3 regions of the Lysinibacillus sp. Bpr_S20 genome follow, and region 2 is predicted to be linked to each of the others. Evidence: predicted binding sites of a transcription regulator. Region 2 holds the regulator's gene; each other region holds the start of a gene.
What was found. The regulator CtsR, encoded in region 2, represses protease genes until heat stress. The targets are predictions, from matches to a motif close to ATGGTCAATAAAGGTCAAACA.
Positions count from the first base shown of each region.

Region 1: the regulator CtsR is predicted to act here: its motif matches at 1,077-1,097, upstream of clpP (ATP-dependent Clp endopeptidase proteolytic subunit ClpP).
Region 3: the regulator CtsR is predicted to act here: its motif matches at 1,460-1,480, upstream of MWJ95_RS06055 (ATP-dependent Clp protease ATP-binding subunit).

Region 1 is NZ_JALNLQ010000007.1:208,684-213,708, reverse strand. Features, by position in the region: partial or broken gene MWJ95_RS17655 (hypothetical protein) at 1-184, shown strand, start outside; gene clpP (ATP-dependent Clp endopeptidase proteolytic subunit ClpP) at 401-991, opposite strand; tRNA gene MWJ95_RS17645 (tRNA-Arg) at 1,479-1,553, shown strand; gene MWJ95_RS17640 (spore coat protein) at 1,898-2,512, opposite strand; gene MWJ95_RS17635 (LemA family protein) at 2,673-3,254, shown strand; gene MWJ95_RS17630 (TPM domain-containing protein) at 3,254-4,027, shown strand; gene MWJ95_RS17625 (S9 family peptidase) at 4,226-5,025, shown strand, end outside.
Region 2 is NZ_JALNLQ010000008.1:116,904-121,928, forward strand. Features, by position in the region: gene corA (magnesium/cobalt transporter CorA) at 1-104, opposite strand, end outside; gene MWJ95_RS18210 (class I SAM-dependent methyltransferase) at 154-840, opposite strand; gene MWJ95_RS18215 (DUF4870 domain-containing protein) at 961-1,266, shown strand; gene MWJ95_RS18220 (CtsR family transcriptional regulator) at 1,458-1,928, shown strand; gene MWJ95_RS18225 (UvrB/UvrC motif-containing protein) at 1,943-2,491, shown strand; gene mcsB (protein-arginine kinase McsB) at 2,488-3,597, shown strand; gene MWJ95_RS18235 (ATP-dependent Clp protease ATP-binding subunit) at 3,587-5,025, shown strand, end outside.
Region 3 is NZ_JALNLQ010000002.1:326,990-332,014, forward strand. Features, by position in the region: gene MWJ95_RS06045 (hypothetical protein) at 276-488, shown strand; gene MWJ95_RS06050 (Crp/Fnr family transcriptional regulator) at 587-1,273, opposite strand; gene MWJ95_RS06055 (ATP-dependent Clp protease ATP-binding subunit) at 1,545-3,671, shown strand; gene MWJ95_RS06060 (YjzD family protein) at 3,720-3,914, opposite strand; gene MWJ95_RS06065 (sigma-70 family RNA polymerase sigma factor) at 4,348-4,908, shown strand; gene MWJ95_RS06070 (DUF4179 domain-containing protein) at 4,878-5,025, shown strand, end outside.

The DNA.
Region 1 (5,025 bases), on a different contig from region 2:
CCAAAGTCGTGGACAAAAGCCAAAGTCGTGGATAGAAGAGCTAAAGTCGTGGATAGAAAAGCCAGAGTGGTGGATAAAAGCCAAAGTCGTGGATAGCAAAGCCAGAATCGTGGATAGAAGAGCCAAAGCGACGGAAGAAAGAGGCAGAACGACGGAAAGAAAAGCTGGAACGACGGAAAGATAAGACCGCGACGGAAAGAAGAGCCGAAGCGACGGAAAGAGAAGCCAGAACGACGGAAAAAAGAGCCGGAACGACGGAAAGATAAGGCCGCGACGGAAGGAAGAGCCGAAGCGACGGAAAGAGAAGCCAGAACGACGAAAAGAAGAGTCAAAGCGACGGAACATCAAGGCGAACATAAAAAGACATCCCAGAATTAAATCTGGGATGCCTTTGATAGTTTTATTTGCGGTCGTTGCGATCCATAATTTGGTCGATTAGGCCATATTCTTTTGCGCGCTCAGCAGTCATGAAGTTATCGCGGTCTGTATCTCTTGCAATGACTTCAAGTGGTTGACCAGTGCGTTCTGATAAAATACCGTTTAATTTTTCACGTAAGAATAAAATACGTTTAGCAGCGATTTCGATTTCAGTTGCCTGACCTTGTGCACCGCCAAGAGGTTGATGGATCATTACTTCAGCATTCGGTAGTGCGAAACGTTTACCAGGTTCACCAGCTGCAAGTAAGAAAGCCCCCATAGATGCTGCCATACCGATACAAATTGTTTGCACCTGTGGCTTGATCAGTTGCATTGTGTCGTAAATTGCCATACCGGCAGTGATTGATCCACCTGGTGAGTTAATGTAAAGAAAGATATCTTTATCTGGATCTTCTGCTTGTAGGAATAGAAGTTGCGCAACGATTGAGTTAGCAACGTTGTCGTCAATTGCACTTCCTAATAGGATAATACGGTCTTTTAGTAGTCGTGAATAGATGTCATATGCACGTTCACCACGACTTGTTTGTTCAATAACTGTAGGAATTAAATTCATGTTAAATCCTCCTTATAAAACTAAATTCGAATACTATTGCTGAAAACTTCCTTTGTATTTCAGCTGTATCCTTATCATACACATTATAGTCAGGGAAGGTCAAATATTAACCCTGTTAAAGTGAAATAAATTAAATCAATTTCACCTGGCGTAATTGTTGTTGGCGCTTCGCTTTCACGCAGAAACCATTTGGAGCAGATACAACAAACAGTGTGTCCGTATTTGAACTGGGCCAACACAATTAAATGCGTGACATTCGCCGGGAGAGTATCTTTATTTAGCAGGTATTTTGACACGTACTGAGTGAAAATAAAAAAAGTTAAAAGGTTTTGCATTCTATAGTTGAATTATATGCCATACGTTTGTATAATTGATAAGGTCATAAGTTAAAGTACAGTACACTATTTTGCAGGTATGCTTCAAATGAGGGTTATCTACATCATGCTTTTCGTAAAGCCTAGGGTGAGTACTTTTTTTTTGTTTAATTGCCCTCGTGGTGTAATGGATAACACGTAAGATTCCGGTTCTTGCACTGGGGGTTCGATTCCCTCCGAGGGCGCCATTTTACTGATTTATTATTTACTTTTATAACTCAATTCTCCTAATAAGTAGTTTAGCAGCCTGCTTAGTGGAGAAGTGAGAAGGGAAAATAATGGAATCTTGTCTAGTAGGCATTATTCCCGTATTTGTTCCTTTCAAACCTTCAAAAAAGCAACAACTCCAAATTATTTTTTAGTGAACATACCGAACGTGAAGACTAGTTATACTAGTCGGAAAAAAGAATCCTATCTGAGGGGATTCTTTTTTTTGTTTGTTTACTAAATATGTAGCGGCTTGCCGCCCTGTAGTTAAAATAAGAGCAGTCCCATATGTGATGACGATCACACAGGGACTGCTCTTGTTTTATTAATGAAGGGGATTTGTTGTAGTGCCGTATGCATTAAGCATAGTGTGCATATCCTGTTGAGAAAACTGAGGTACTTGATAGTAGCCATGCATATTTTGGTAAATAGATAATTCGTATGCCATTTCAATGCAGTTGGGAATACTATCTGCAACAACACGTCGAACGACAGGGTTGGTAGTTTCTGTTGCAGCAGCAGTCATACATTTCGCTGCCCCTTTTTGAGCACCTAATAGGAAGCCAGAAATTGCTTCGTCGTTAAGCTCATTTGCATTTTGCATTGGCTTTTTAGGCTGACCAGGATTCATTCCATATTTGAAATCATTCCCTGTCTCCATTTGATAGCGACCTGTAGGAACAGATGGATCATGTCCTGTGTTGAATGATTCCACAATAGTGTTATACATACCTAAAGTGAAATTATATTGGCTATCCAAAATGCTTAGTAACTCAGGATCCTTAACATGTGGACGTAAAAAAATGGATTGATTCATACCAGCAATGATTTCGCCGATTACTTCATGCATGTCCATGAGCTCATGTCCACCATGATTTAGGCTTTGTTGTTGGTTGAATGATGTTTGGTTTGATGATTCATTTTGAAACGATTGTGTCAAAAAAAGCGCCTCCTAAATATCATAGTTTGTTTTACAGTATTAAGTATGGCTACTTAGATAAATTTCATACGGTATTAATGCATTTGCATATATGTAGTATAGAGATGTTTTTTTCCTACACATTAGTAGTAAGAAAAAAGAAAGCGAAGGAGGTTTAGAATTGAAAAAAATTTTTGGACCTATAGGAATGATCGTTATTATTTTAGTTGTATTAGCCTTACTATTTATTCCAAAATACAATAGCCTTGTGACTGCTGAGGAAAGTGTTGATTCGAAATGGGCTCAGGTTGAAAATCAGCTACAGCGACGCTATGATTTGATTCCGAACTTAGTAGAATCTGTAAAAGGATATGCTAACCATGAGAAAGATGTGATCGCTAGCATTACAGAAGCACGTGCACAAATGGGAAGTGCACATAGTCCAAAGGAACAGGCTGTTGCCAATGATGCATTGAACGGTGCACTTAGTCGATTGCTAGTAGTCGTAGAAAACTATCCAAATTTAAAGGCAGATGCAAATTTCCGTCAATTAATGGATGAATTAGCTGGGACAGAAAATCGCTTAGCGGTTGCTCGAGAAGACTACAACAATGAAGTGCAGGCTTTTAATAAAACGGTCAAACGTTTCCCGGGTAATTTAATTGCAGGGATGTTTGGTTTTGAACAGAAAGAATACTTTAAAGCAGCTGCGGGTACTGAAAAGGCACCTTCTATAGATTTTAGTAGTTCAGGTAAACAATAATGAAAAGCTTTTTTATTCAGCTCATGATTGTGAGTATCATGTTTATTTTATCGATAAGAATGGCAGAAGCCGCAATGCCGTCACCAATGCAAAATACGTATATTCATGATTTTGCTAATGTTTTATCTTCATCCATGAAGGAAGAACTCAATCATTATTCAGAGCAGCTAGATAAAGGTACAGGTGCTGAAATAATGGTCGTCACCGTAGATACTATTAACGGAGAAGAACCAAAAATGTATGCAACTAAAATGATTCGTTCTTGGGGCATTGGTGATGCCAAAAAAAATAATGGCGTGTTATTATTAGCAACGTTTGGGCAGGGAGAAGGTAATAATGATGTGGTCATTGCTGTAGGTCAAGGTCTTGAGGGTGCATTACCTGATGGTAAGTTAGGGCGCATTTTAGATGCAGCGTTTTATCCGAATGCAAGTGCCGGAGACATTGATAAGGCATTTAAAGCTACGTACACTGAAGTATTTCAAACTGTCGCCGAGGAATACAATTGGGATGGAGAAATGCCTGAGAATACAGCTGACAAAGAGGAAATGCCAACGTGGATGATTATTTTAATCGCTATTATAGTACTTATTGTTTATACATTTATTTCTAATGGTAGAGGAGGCGGGCCTCGTTCTGGAAGACGTGGTGGACGTGGCGGTTTTCCAGGTGGCTTTCCAGGTGGTTTCGGAGGTGGCAGCTCTGGTGGCAGCGGCTTTGGAGGATTCGGAGGCGGCTCATCTGCTGGTGGAGGAGCAAGTCGGAAATTTTAACTTTTTTCCGAATCCAAATGCAATTATTCTGAGGGGATAGACTATATTTAAAAAAGTGAACTCACTGCAGTTCACTTTTTATTGGTTAAAGGTAATTGCATTAATTTTTACAAATATTTGACAATTTGGGTAAAATTGCTATAATTTAAATTGTATCGACAAACGATATAACATGTACTGATATAAGGAGGGATCATTTTGAAAAAAAGGTTTTTATCAGCATCATTAGCGGTTATTTTAACGTCATCTGCTGTCATTCCTGTATCTTTGCAGGAAGTGCGCGCTGCTAATGAAACTAGCAGTCAAGTAAAAGTAAAAGAGGAACGTCTATCTGCTAAGGAGTTTCTAGATTTAACTGTAACAGCTCTAACATTCCAACATGGATCAGAGACAATGCGTCAGCAAATCATTGATCAATGGGTAAAAGGCGAAGAATTAAAAGATTTCAGTGTGAATATTAAACGTGATGAAGCGGCACGTATTTTAGTAAGAGCTTTAAATAAAGAGGAAAAAGAAGCAACACTTGCTGAGTATCAAGAAAAAGCAAATAAGATAGGTTTATTTAACGGTCTCTCGAATAGTGAAACGATTACTAAACAAGATGCTGTCAAAATTTTAAACAATGCTAAAAATGTAAAAAATAGTGTTAGCAATAATGAAGGCGTAAAAGAAATTTCGGTAGAAGATTTCATGAAAAATCCAGGAAACGCCGGCTATCATCTTTCACCAGACGGAAATTACATTACTTATAAATCTGCATGGGAAAATCGTTCAAATGTGTTCGTAAAGAAAATGAATGATGATAGTGAGCCAGTACGTGTATCTAGTTCAATGGATCGCGATATTGGGGGATCCTTCTGGAAAGATGATAATTTACTATATGTAAAGGATAAAGGTGGCGATGAAAACTTCCACATTTATTCAACAACATTTAATGGTAATGAGGAGAAGGATTTAACGCCATATCCGAATGTAACAGTTGAGTTATTAAGTGATTT
Region 2 (5,025 bases):
TTAAAATCGACCCAATACCATTCAAATTCGTTTTTGTGTATATCTTCAAGCGGAAATTCCTTTATAAGCTTTTGATCTTTTGTAATGCCAAATGTGCGTATCACAGCATTCACCTCAATTCTGTTCATTCTATCCTAACAGGTGTATATATCTTCACGAGCAACTTTCTTTATAACATATCCAACCACCAAATAGAGTAGTCGCAAAGAATCTAGATGGTTTTGTAAAGCCTGCCTGCTGTAATAGTGATAAAATCTCCTCCTCACACATAAATGAAAGAGAACGTATGGATTTCTCCATTTCTGCTACGTCCGATGATGTAAGCTTTGTGTGTTGTAGCCAATAAGCACGCCATAAATCAAATTGGAGCTCCGTTTCTAAGGAACAGAGTTGCCCGTATTTTGAGACGAGGACAAATGGAGCACCAGGCTTTAAATTATTTGCTATTTCTTTTAATGTTGCAAGCTTCTCTTGGTCATCTTGTATAAAATGAAGCACTAGCACACAGCTTGCTGCATCAAATTTCACTGCGGGTAGCTGCGTATCCAGTATAGTTCCTTGATATAAAGAAATATTATTAGGTAGGGATTTTAAACGTTCGCCAGCTATTTCTAGCATTGCTTCTGACGGATCTATGCCAACAAATGACCAGTGCGGTCTTTTCTCGGCAAGCTGTAAAATTTCATTGCCACTTCCGGAACCAACTACTAAAAATTCAGCTTTCTCATGTAATGCAGACTGGTAAAAAGTTTGTATTAAACGTAGCATGGCATCATAGCTTGGTAGCGTGCGACGAATACCTTTTTCGTATTCGTTTGCAAGTTTGTTACTAAATTCCATCAGGTATCACATGCCTTTCAAAAAAATTTTATAAATCGAATTTATATTGAAACTATATAAGGTATAGTTTCGTAAATAAAAGTACATAAAATAAAAAAATTAAAGGAAGGGTTGATATAAATGGAAACTAAATGGTCTAAGGTAATCATACACGCAAGTGCGTTTTTTGCGCCATGGTTAGTACCAATTTTATTTTTCTTAATTGGCTCGGATGAAGAGATAAAGAGTATTTCAGTGCAAGCTTTATTGTTCCAAGTTGTGATGGTGGTATTACTTACAATTTCGGGTATTTTAAGCTTCCTACTCGTTGGTATACCGTTTTTAATTGTTTTTGGTATTATGTATTTTATTGTGCCAATTATCGGTATTGTGAAGGCTCTATCTGATGAGCCTTGGCGTTATCCAATTGTTGGTCGCTGGGTATAATTTCTATAGACGCAAGTATATGCTAGTTGCATGTGCTTGCGTTTTTTCTATTGCTGAAAAGGGTATCTTAAAGCTAAGGATTTTTTCTGTGTGCGAATTAATTGCAATTATTTTCAAGCATTTTGTATAATATACTCAAAGAAAGTCAAAGATAGTCAAAGTCAGTGGAGTAAGCGAGGTGTATTCCTAAAATGCGTAATATATCAGACATCATAGAAGGCTACTTAAAGCAAGTACTTGAATTAGGTGGAGAAGGGCATATTGAAATTAAACGTAGTGAAATCGCAGATAAATTTCAATGCGTGCCCTCACAAATAAATTATGTAATTAATACAAGATTTACTGCCGAACGAGGTTACCTTGTTGAAAGCAAACGTGGTGGTGGTGGATACATTCGAATTTTACGTGTCCGCGCGAATTCACAAATTGATCTAATTGATGATGTCCTCAGGCAAATAGAAGGTGGGGCATCGCAAACAATGGCAGAAGATTTAGTGTATCGATTAATTGATGAGCAGGTAATTTCAATGCGAGAAGCGAAAATAATGTTAGCAGCAGTTGATCGTTCAACGATTGATTTGCAACTCCCGTTACGTGATCATATTCGATCAAAAATTTTAAGAGCGATGCTAACGACGATTAAATATGAACAGCAAAAATAAAAGAGGTGATGGAAATGATATGCGAACATTGTAAGCAGCGAAATGCGACAGTTACCGTAACACAAGTTCAAAGTGGTCAAAAGGTGGAGCACCATTATTGTGACGTCTGCGCCTCGCAATTCCATCCATTTCATGCTGAATTTAAACAAGAGCCAATCTCTATTCAACAGTTATTATCCAATTGGTTTGGCTCACCTTCATGGCAGCAACAACAAGTGGGTGAAAAACAACAGGCGCCACCACAACCACAAACATGTCCGCAATGTGGATTTACGTATAAACAGTTTTTAAAAGAAGGTAAATTTGGGTGCCCAAGTTGCTATGACACATTTAGCGAGCACTTACCGAAGCTCTTTAACCGTATACAGGCTGGTCCTCAACATATAGGGAAAATGCCCGGTGCCCGAAACAATGTTTATGTCATCAAAAAGCAAATTGAAGATATTCGTAAACGTATGAGGGTAGCAGTAGATGCAGAGCAATTTGAAGAGGCAGCTAAGCTCCGTGATGAAGTGAAAGAGCTTGAGAAGCAGCTACAATTCGAAGGTGGTGATGTGTTGTGATGATTGAATCGTTTTTAGAACGTGCTACACCAATATGGATGAGTGTGGAGGACGATTATTCAGATATTGTCATTAGTACACGCATCCGCCTTGCTCGAAATTTAGACGGTTATCGTTTTCCGTTAGCCTTTACAGAGGACGAAGCATTACAAGTGGAACAGGCAGTTACACATGCAATCAAGGATAGTACAGAACTTCGAGGAAATTATTCATATTTTGCTATTAAGGATTTAACGCCTTTGCAGCGTCAAATACTCGTGGAAAAACATTTAATTAGTCCTCAGCTTGCCAAAAAAGAGCGGGTGGGCTCAATGCTTTTATCTGATGACGAATCGACTAGCATTATGGTGAACGAAGAAGATCATTTACGCATTCAATGTATGACAGCGAGTTTTCAACTTCAAAAGGCATACGAGCAAGCCAATACAATTGATCGTACCTTAGAGAAAACTTTGCCCTATGCATTTCGAGATACATTTGGTTATTTAACAAGTTGCCCAACAAATATTGGTACTGGGTTGCGAGCATCTGTCATGATGCACCTACCAGCTCTTACACTTACAGGTCAGATGAATCAAATCATTAATGCAATGACACGGTTAGGGATGACGGTAAGAGGAATATATGGAGAGGGTAGCGAAAATATAGGGAATGTTTACCAAGTGTCAAATCAGATTACACTAGGGAAAACAGAGGATGATATTTTAGCGGACATTCAAAGTGTCGCTGAAAAAATAATTCAAAAAGAACGACATGCACGAGGCAAGTTACTGGAAAAAGCAGAGCTGGCCCTAGAAGACCGTGTATACCGTGCTTTAGGGACTATAACACATGCTCGAATTTTAACGAGTGAGGAAGCCGCTACCTGTCTATCTAATATTCGTTTGGGAGTAGATTTACAGTTAATTGATGGTGTCAAAGCGACCAAACTAAACGAATGTGTAGTCAGTATGCAACCTGGTTTTTTACAGAATTATGCAGGTGACGTCTTGCCGCCTGCTGAGCGAGATCGCGTACGAGCTGAAATGCTTCGTGAGGCACTATCTCGAGAAAATATGAGTAAGCCTATTATTCGGAGAAAAGGAGAGGATTCATTTGATGTTTAATCGTTTTACACAACGCGCACAAAAAGTATTACAGCTTGCACAAGAAGAGGCAATTCGTTGGAAACACGAATCAATTGGAACAGAGCATATTCTTTTAGGGCTTATCCGTGAAGGTGGCGGTATTGCTGCAAAAGCATTAGAAGCCATTGATATTAGTCCTCAAATGATTGAAACAGGTATTGAAGAACTTGTAGGGAAAGGCAAAGAGGATGTTGGGCCAATTGTTCACTATACACCTCGAGCAAAAAAAGTAATAGAACTATCAGTCGATGAATCACGTAAATTAGGTCATTCCTATATTGGCACAGAGCATTTACTATTAGCGCTTATTCGCGAAGGTGAAGGTATAGCTGCCCGTGTATTAAATAATGCTGGTGTTGGATTGAATAAGGCTCGTCAGCAAGTGCTGTTGTTATTAGGTAATAACGATAATGCCCAATCTGGTCAACAAGCTGCCCAGGCTGCCAATACACCAACATTAGATAGCCTTGCGCGTGATTTAACGCAAATTGCTCGTGAAGGTACATTAGACCCAGTCATTGGTCGTAGCAAGGAAATTACACGTGTTATTGAAGTGCTGTCACGTCGTACAAAGAATAACCCTGTATTAATCGGGGAGCCAGGTGTTGGTAAAACAGCAATCGCTGAAGGCTTAGCACAGCAAATTATTAATAATGAAGTGCCAGAAATTCTTCGCGATAAACGTGTTATGACACTTGATATGGGGACAGTTGTTGCTGGAACAAAATATCGTGGTGAATTCGAGGATCGCTTGAAAAAAGTAATGGATGAAATTCGCCAAGCTGGTAATGTTATTTTATTCATCGATGAACTGCATACATTGATCGGTGCAGGTGGTGCAGAAGGTGCCATTGATGCGTCAAATATTTTAAAACCGTCTTTAGCACGTGGCGAGCTTCAATGTATTGGTGCAACGACACTAGATGAGTATCGCAAATATATTGAGAAGGATGCGGCATTAGAGCGCCGCTTCCAACCAATTCAAGTTGATGAGCCAACTGTAGAAGAAGCGATTCAAATTATTCAAGGTTTACGTGATCGTTATGAAGCGCATCACCGCGTGAAAATTACAGATGAAGCAATTGAAGCGGCGGCAAAAATGAGCGACCGATATATTTCTGATCGTTTCTTACCAGATAAAGCGATTGATTTAATTGATGAAGCGGGTTCTAAAGTACGCTTACGCTCATTCGCAGTGCCACCAAACTTAAAGGCACTTGAAGATAAGCTTGAAAATGTGCGCTCTGAAAAGAATGCAGCTGTCTCAGGGCAAGAATTTGAAAAGGCAGCATCTTTAAGGGATACAGAGCAAAAACTAAAAGATGAAATTGAAACTACGAGAAAAAATTGGAAGGAAGAGCAAGGTAAAGCCGAATCAAAAGTTACAGTAGATGATGTAGCTGCGGT
Region 3 (5,025 bases), on a different contig from region 2:
ACATACGTTTTAACAAAATGACATCTAACTTTTAGTTGAGCGGGACCTTTTCAGGAGTTATCGCTCAACTTTTAAAATTTATCTACCAACTTTTAAATTTTATCGCCCAACTTTCAAGTTTTATCTACCAACTTCTGAATTTTATCTACCAACTTTCACGTTTTATCACCTAACTTTTAATTTTTATCGACATCCATCTTCCGAAGAGCAAAAAAAGGATTCATACACAAAACTGTGTGTGAATCCTCTTACTTTATAATAGTGTTCATTCTTAATTGCACAAATTGGAGTGGAGGCTACTCGACTCCCGTGCGAAAGCAAAGCGACAGCAACAAATGTTTTCTATAGCGAAAGCGAAGCGTCAGCTACAATGTTTTATCTGTGCGAAAGCGAAGCGACAGCAACAATGTTTTATCTGTGCGAAAGCGAAGCGACAGCAACAATGTTTTATCTGTGCGAAAGCGAAGCGACAGCAACAAAGCGAGTAGCCTGGAACAAAATCAACCCCTTGCTTTGCTGAAGAGCATGCTTTAATGGCACAAAATCCCCACCTATAACTCAGAGGTGGGGATTTTGTGTTTAGTTATTAATCAATACGACATATTTGTAACGGACAATTTTCACAGGCGATTTCATCCTTTAAAAATTGTAGATCGTGAATGGTAATGTACCCTTTTTCAAAAGATAGGATATTGTGCTTCTTTAAGTCATTAAGCATGCGATTAATCATCTCTCGACTCGTCGCACATAAATTAGCGATTTCTGTATTTGTTAACGGGAAGTCAATATAAATAGTGTCATTTTCTAAAGGCTTTCCATAAGTATTCGAAAGACGGATGAGTGTTGAAAATAAAGCACCCTTTTTACCATTTAAAACTAAATCGCGCAAACGACTTTGGTGCTTTAAATTTTCGGTTTGTAACCACTTCATATATTCCACCATTAGATTAGGTTGTTCTACTAATAAAAGTTCTAGTGATTCTCGGCTTAGAACATATAAACTAGAGGGTTCTAATACTTTTGCTGTCATGGAATTAAACGTCAGGTTACAAAATAATGAGCCCTCTCCAATCATACTATCTGGACCACAAATGCGAATGGTTAATTCCTTCCCATTCGCCGTTTCTTGGCTAATCGAGATAGCCCCTGTTTTTATATAATAAATTTCTTTCGCGCGTTCGCCCTCTAAAAAAATTTTACTATCCTTATTCACTTTAATAAAAACACCGTGCTTTTGAAATAGATCGTGAAATTTTTCTTGTATATTATTCATTATTATCATTCCCAACACATCGCTTTCTTTTTGTAAAAATTACATAATTATTACAAAAGGATGGTGAACAATTTCGATACTAATTCTAAGAAACATACTTTTATTATAACGTAATTTTCCAGTTATAAGTGAAGAAATTTTAGGGTTAATTCTTTGCGAAGGTTTGTCGGATGTTGTAAAATAAAGTTAGTCAAAAAAGGTCAAACATTCTTTCGAGAAACAGAATGGCAAACAGGATTCCGCTGAACATTATTGAAAAGGAGTGCTAACTATGCAATTTCAACAAACAGATGATAAAAAACCATTAGAACAGTTTGGACGTAATTTAATTGAAGAAGTAAAAAACGGTAAAATGGATCCAGTTATCGGCCGTGATGAAGAAATTCGTAATGTTATTCGTATTTTAACACGCAAAACGAAAAATAATCCTGTTTTAATAGGTGAGCCAGGAGTTGGTAAAACAGCTATTGTAGAAGGATTAGCCCAACGTATCGTAAAGGGTGATGTTCCTGAGGGATTAAAGGATTGTATACTATATGAACTAGACATGAGTGCCTTAATAGCAGGTGCTAGTTACCGTGGACAATTTGAAGAACGCTTAAAAGGTGTTTTAAAAGAGGTAAAGGACTCAGAAGGGCGTATTATTTTATTTATAGATGAAATTCATACAATTGTTGGTGCAGGTAAAACGGATGGTGCGATGGATGCTGGGAATATGCTAAAGCCAATGCTTGCACGGGGTGAGTTGCATTGTATCGGGGCTACAACATTAGATGAATACCGTATGTATATTGAGAAAGATCCTGCTTTAGAGCGTCGTTTCCAACAAGTGCTTGTACGTGAGCCATCGATTGAAGATACTGTGTCTATTTTACGAGGCTTGAAAGAACGCTTCGAGTTACATCATGCGGTACGTATTCATGACCGTGCAATTGTCGCTGCAGCTGAACTTTCAAATCGCTATATTACAGAGCGCTTCCTGCCGGATAAGGCCATCGATTTAATCGACGAAGCTTGTGCGATGATTCGTACAGAAATTGATTCCATGCCGCAGGAACTGGATGCCGTAACACGTCGTATTATGCAGCTCGAAATCGAGGAGCAAGCATTGCGCAAAGAAAAAGACGAAGCAAGTAAAAAGCGCCTAGAGCAACTCAGTGAGGAATTAACAAAGCTTAAAGAATCCTCTGAGGGCATGCGTAAACAGTGGGAAACTGAAAAAGAAGCGTTACACGGCATTCAGAAAAAACGTGAAAAACTTGATAAATACCGACGTGACTTAGATGAAGCAGAAAGTAAGTATGATTTAAATAAAGCAGCCGAATTACGTCATGGCAAAATTCCTACACTTGAAAAGGATATTCAAGAGATGGAAAAACAACTAGAGAATGGTACGGAGTCACGTATTTTACGTGAAGAGGTAACAGCTGAAGAAATTGCATCGATCGTTTCACGCTGGACAGGAATACCAGTGACGAAATTAGTAGAAGGTGAGCGTGAAAAATTATTGCGCTTAAAAGATACATTGCATGAGCGTGTAGTCGGACAAGATAATGCTGTACAGCTTGTTACAGAAGCGGTATGGCGTGCTCGAGCTGGTATTAAAGACCCGCATCGACCAATTGGTAGCTTTTTATTCCTAGGGCCAACAGGTGTTGGTAAAACAGAGCTAGCAAAGGCATTAGCGGCACAGCTATTTGATTCTGAGGAACATTTTATTCGCATTGATATGAGTGAATACATGGAGAAGCATAGCGTATCACGTCTTGTAGGAGCACCTCCAGGCTATATTGGTTATGAAGAAGGTGGGCAATTAACAGAAGCTGTTCGCCGAAATCCCTATTCAGTTGTATTATTAGATGAAATTGAAAAAGCCCATCCTGATGTTGCGAATATTTTACTGCAAATTTTAGATGATGGACGCATTACGGACAGCCAAGGGCGTATGGTTAATTTTACGAACACGGTGGTCATTTTAACCTCTAACATTGGCTCAAGCTATTTAATGGAAGCTAAAGAAGACGATGCAGCTGTGGAGGATTTAGTGATGACTGCGCTGCGTCAACACTTTAAACCAGAGCTCTTAAATCGTATGGATGATATTATTATGTTCCATGCACTATCAGATGAGCACTTTACTGCGATTGCTTGGAAATATGTCGAACAGCTTGTCAAACGAGTGGCAGAGCAAGATATTACTTTACAAGTCGATCAAAATGTAATTGACTGGGTTGTAGAACAAGGAGCAGATGCTCAGTTCGGGGCAAGACCACTAAAACGCTTCGTACAACGTTATATTGAAACAGCGGTTGCAAAAGAATTGCTTCGAGGTGAGGTATTGCCAGGAGAAACATTGCACATTAGAATGCATGAAGGTCAATGTATCGTAGAAAAATAACAAAAAAACCTGTTCCGCATGAAGCGAAACAGGTTTTTTCTAGTTGAATTAATGATTGTCTGCAGCTTCTGGAGTTGACTCGTTTGGAATAACCGCACCGATAATGAAAACAAGAATTGTAAATACAACTGATGTGACAACAGCAGTTTGGAAATCAAACGTTGCACCAAGTACAGAGCTTACTACGTAGTTTAACATTGAAACTAGTAGGAATGACCATATGAATGTTACGATATATTGCATTAATTTCACCTCAACCGAACTTTTTTATATCATAAAGTTTTACTACATATTCATTATCATATCATAACATAAATCGAAAAAAAAAGAACCTTTTCTGTGAAAATGGCGAATTTGTCACAACGATAACATTTCTTTTATGATTTCGAGGTCATCTCAATCTTAATTGTGGTTGTCGGCGCTTTTCTGAGGATGTCGGGCCAACAGATGTTTTTTCGCAAAAGCGTAGAAAGTTTAGTAAAAAGATTGATCTTTATAACAAAGATTGATCAATAAAATAAAGCTACAAAAAGTTTTTGAAACCAAACGTTCTGTTAAAACCATCTAATAACTGAAAAGGAAAAATAACAGACAGTGACAATTTAGGAGGGTTTGCCAAAGATGAACATGTGCAAACCAATATGGGGAAATTGGCATTAGACAAAGGAAGGTTAGGATGAATGAAATAAAGCTTGTCAAAAAAGCTAAAAAAGGTGACGATACGGCTTTTGAAGAATTGATATGCCTCTATAAAGATCAACTTTATCGCACTGCTTATTTATATGTACAAAACAAAGAGGATGCGTTAGATGTTGTTCAGGAAACGGCTTATAAAGCTTATTTATCTTTAGGACAATTAAAAAACTCAAATTATTTTAAGACATGGTTGATACGCATTCTAATACATAATGCGAACGAGTTGCTGCGTGCAAAGAAGAAAGTTGTAAAGTTCGAAGAGATAAGTAAATACGAAACCAACGAGGGCCCGACTAACCAAACAAATCAAATGGTGCAAAACATTGATTTAAAGACAGCGATTCAACAATTGGACGAAAGGTATCAGACGGTAGTTATTTTATATTATTACCATGATTTAGCTGTTCACCAAATTGCTTGGTACATGCATATACCTGAAGGAACAGTGAAAACGTATTTGCATCGGGCGAGAAAATCTTTAAAAAAATTATTAGAGGGAAGTGATCAAACATGGATAAACAGCAGTTTAAAGATGAAATAAACGATATAGAGGTTCCCCAACTCGATGTTTGTACAGCCATAAAGAAAGGAATCGTAAAAGCACAAAAAGAAAAACCGATAAAGCGAAAAACAAAACTACTAGCGATACCATTAATTG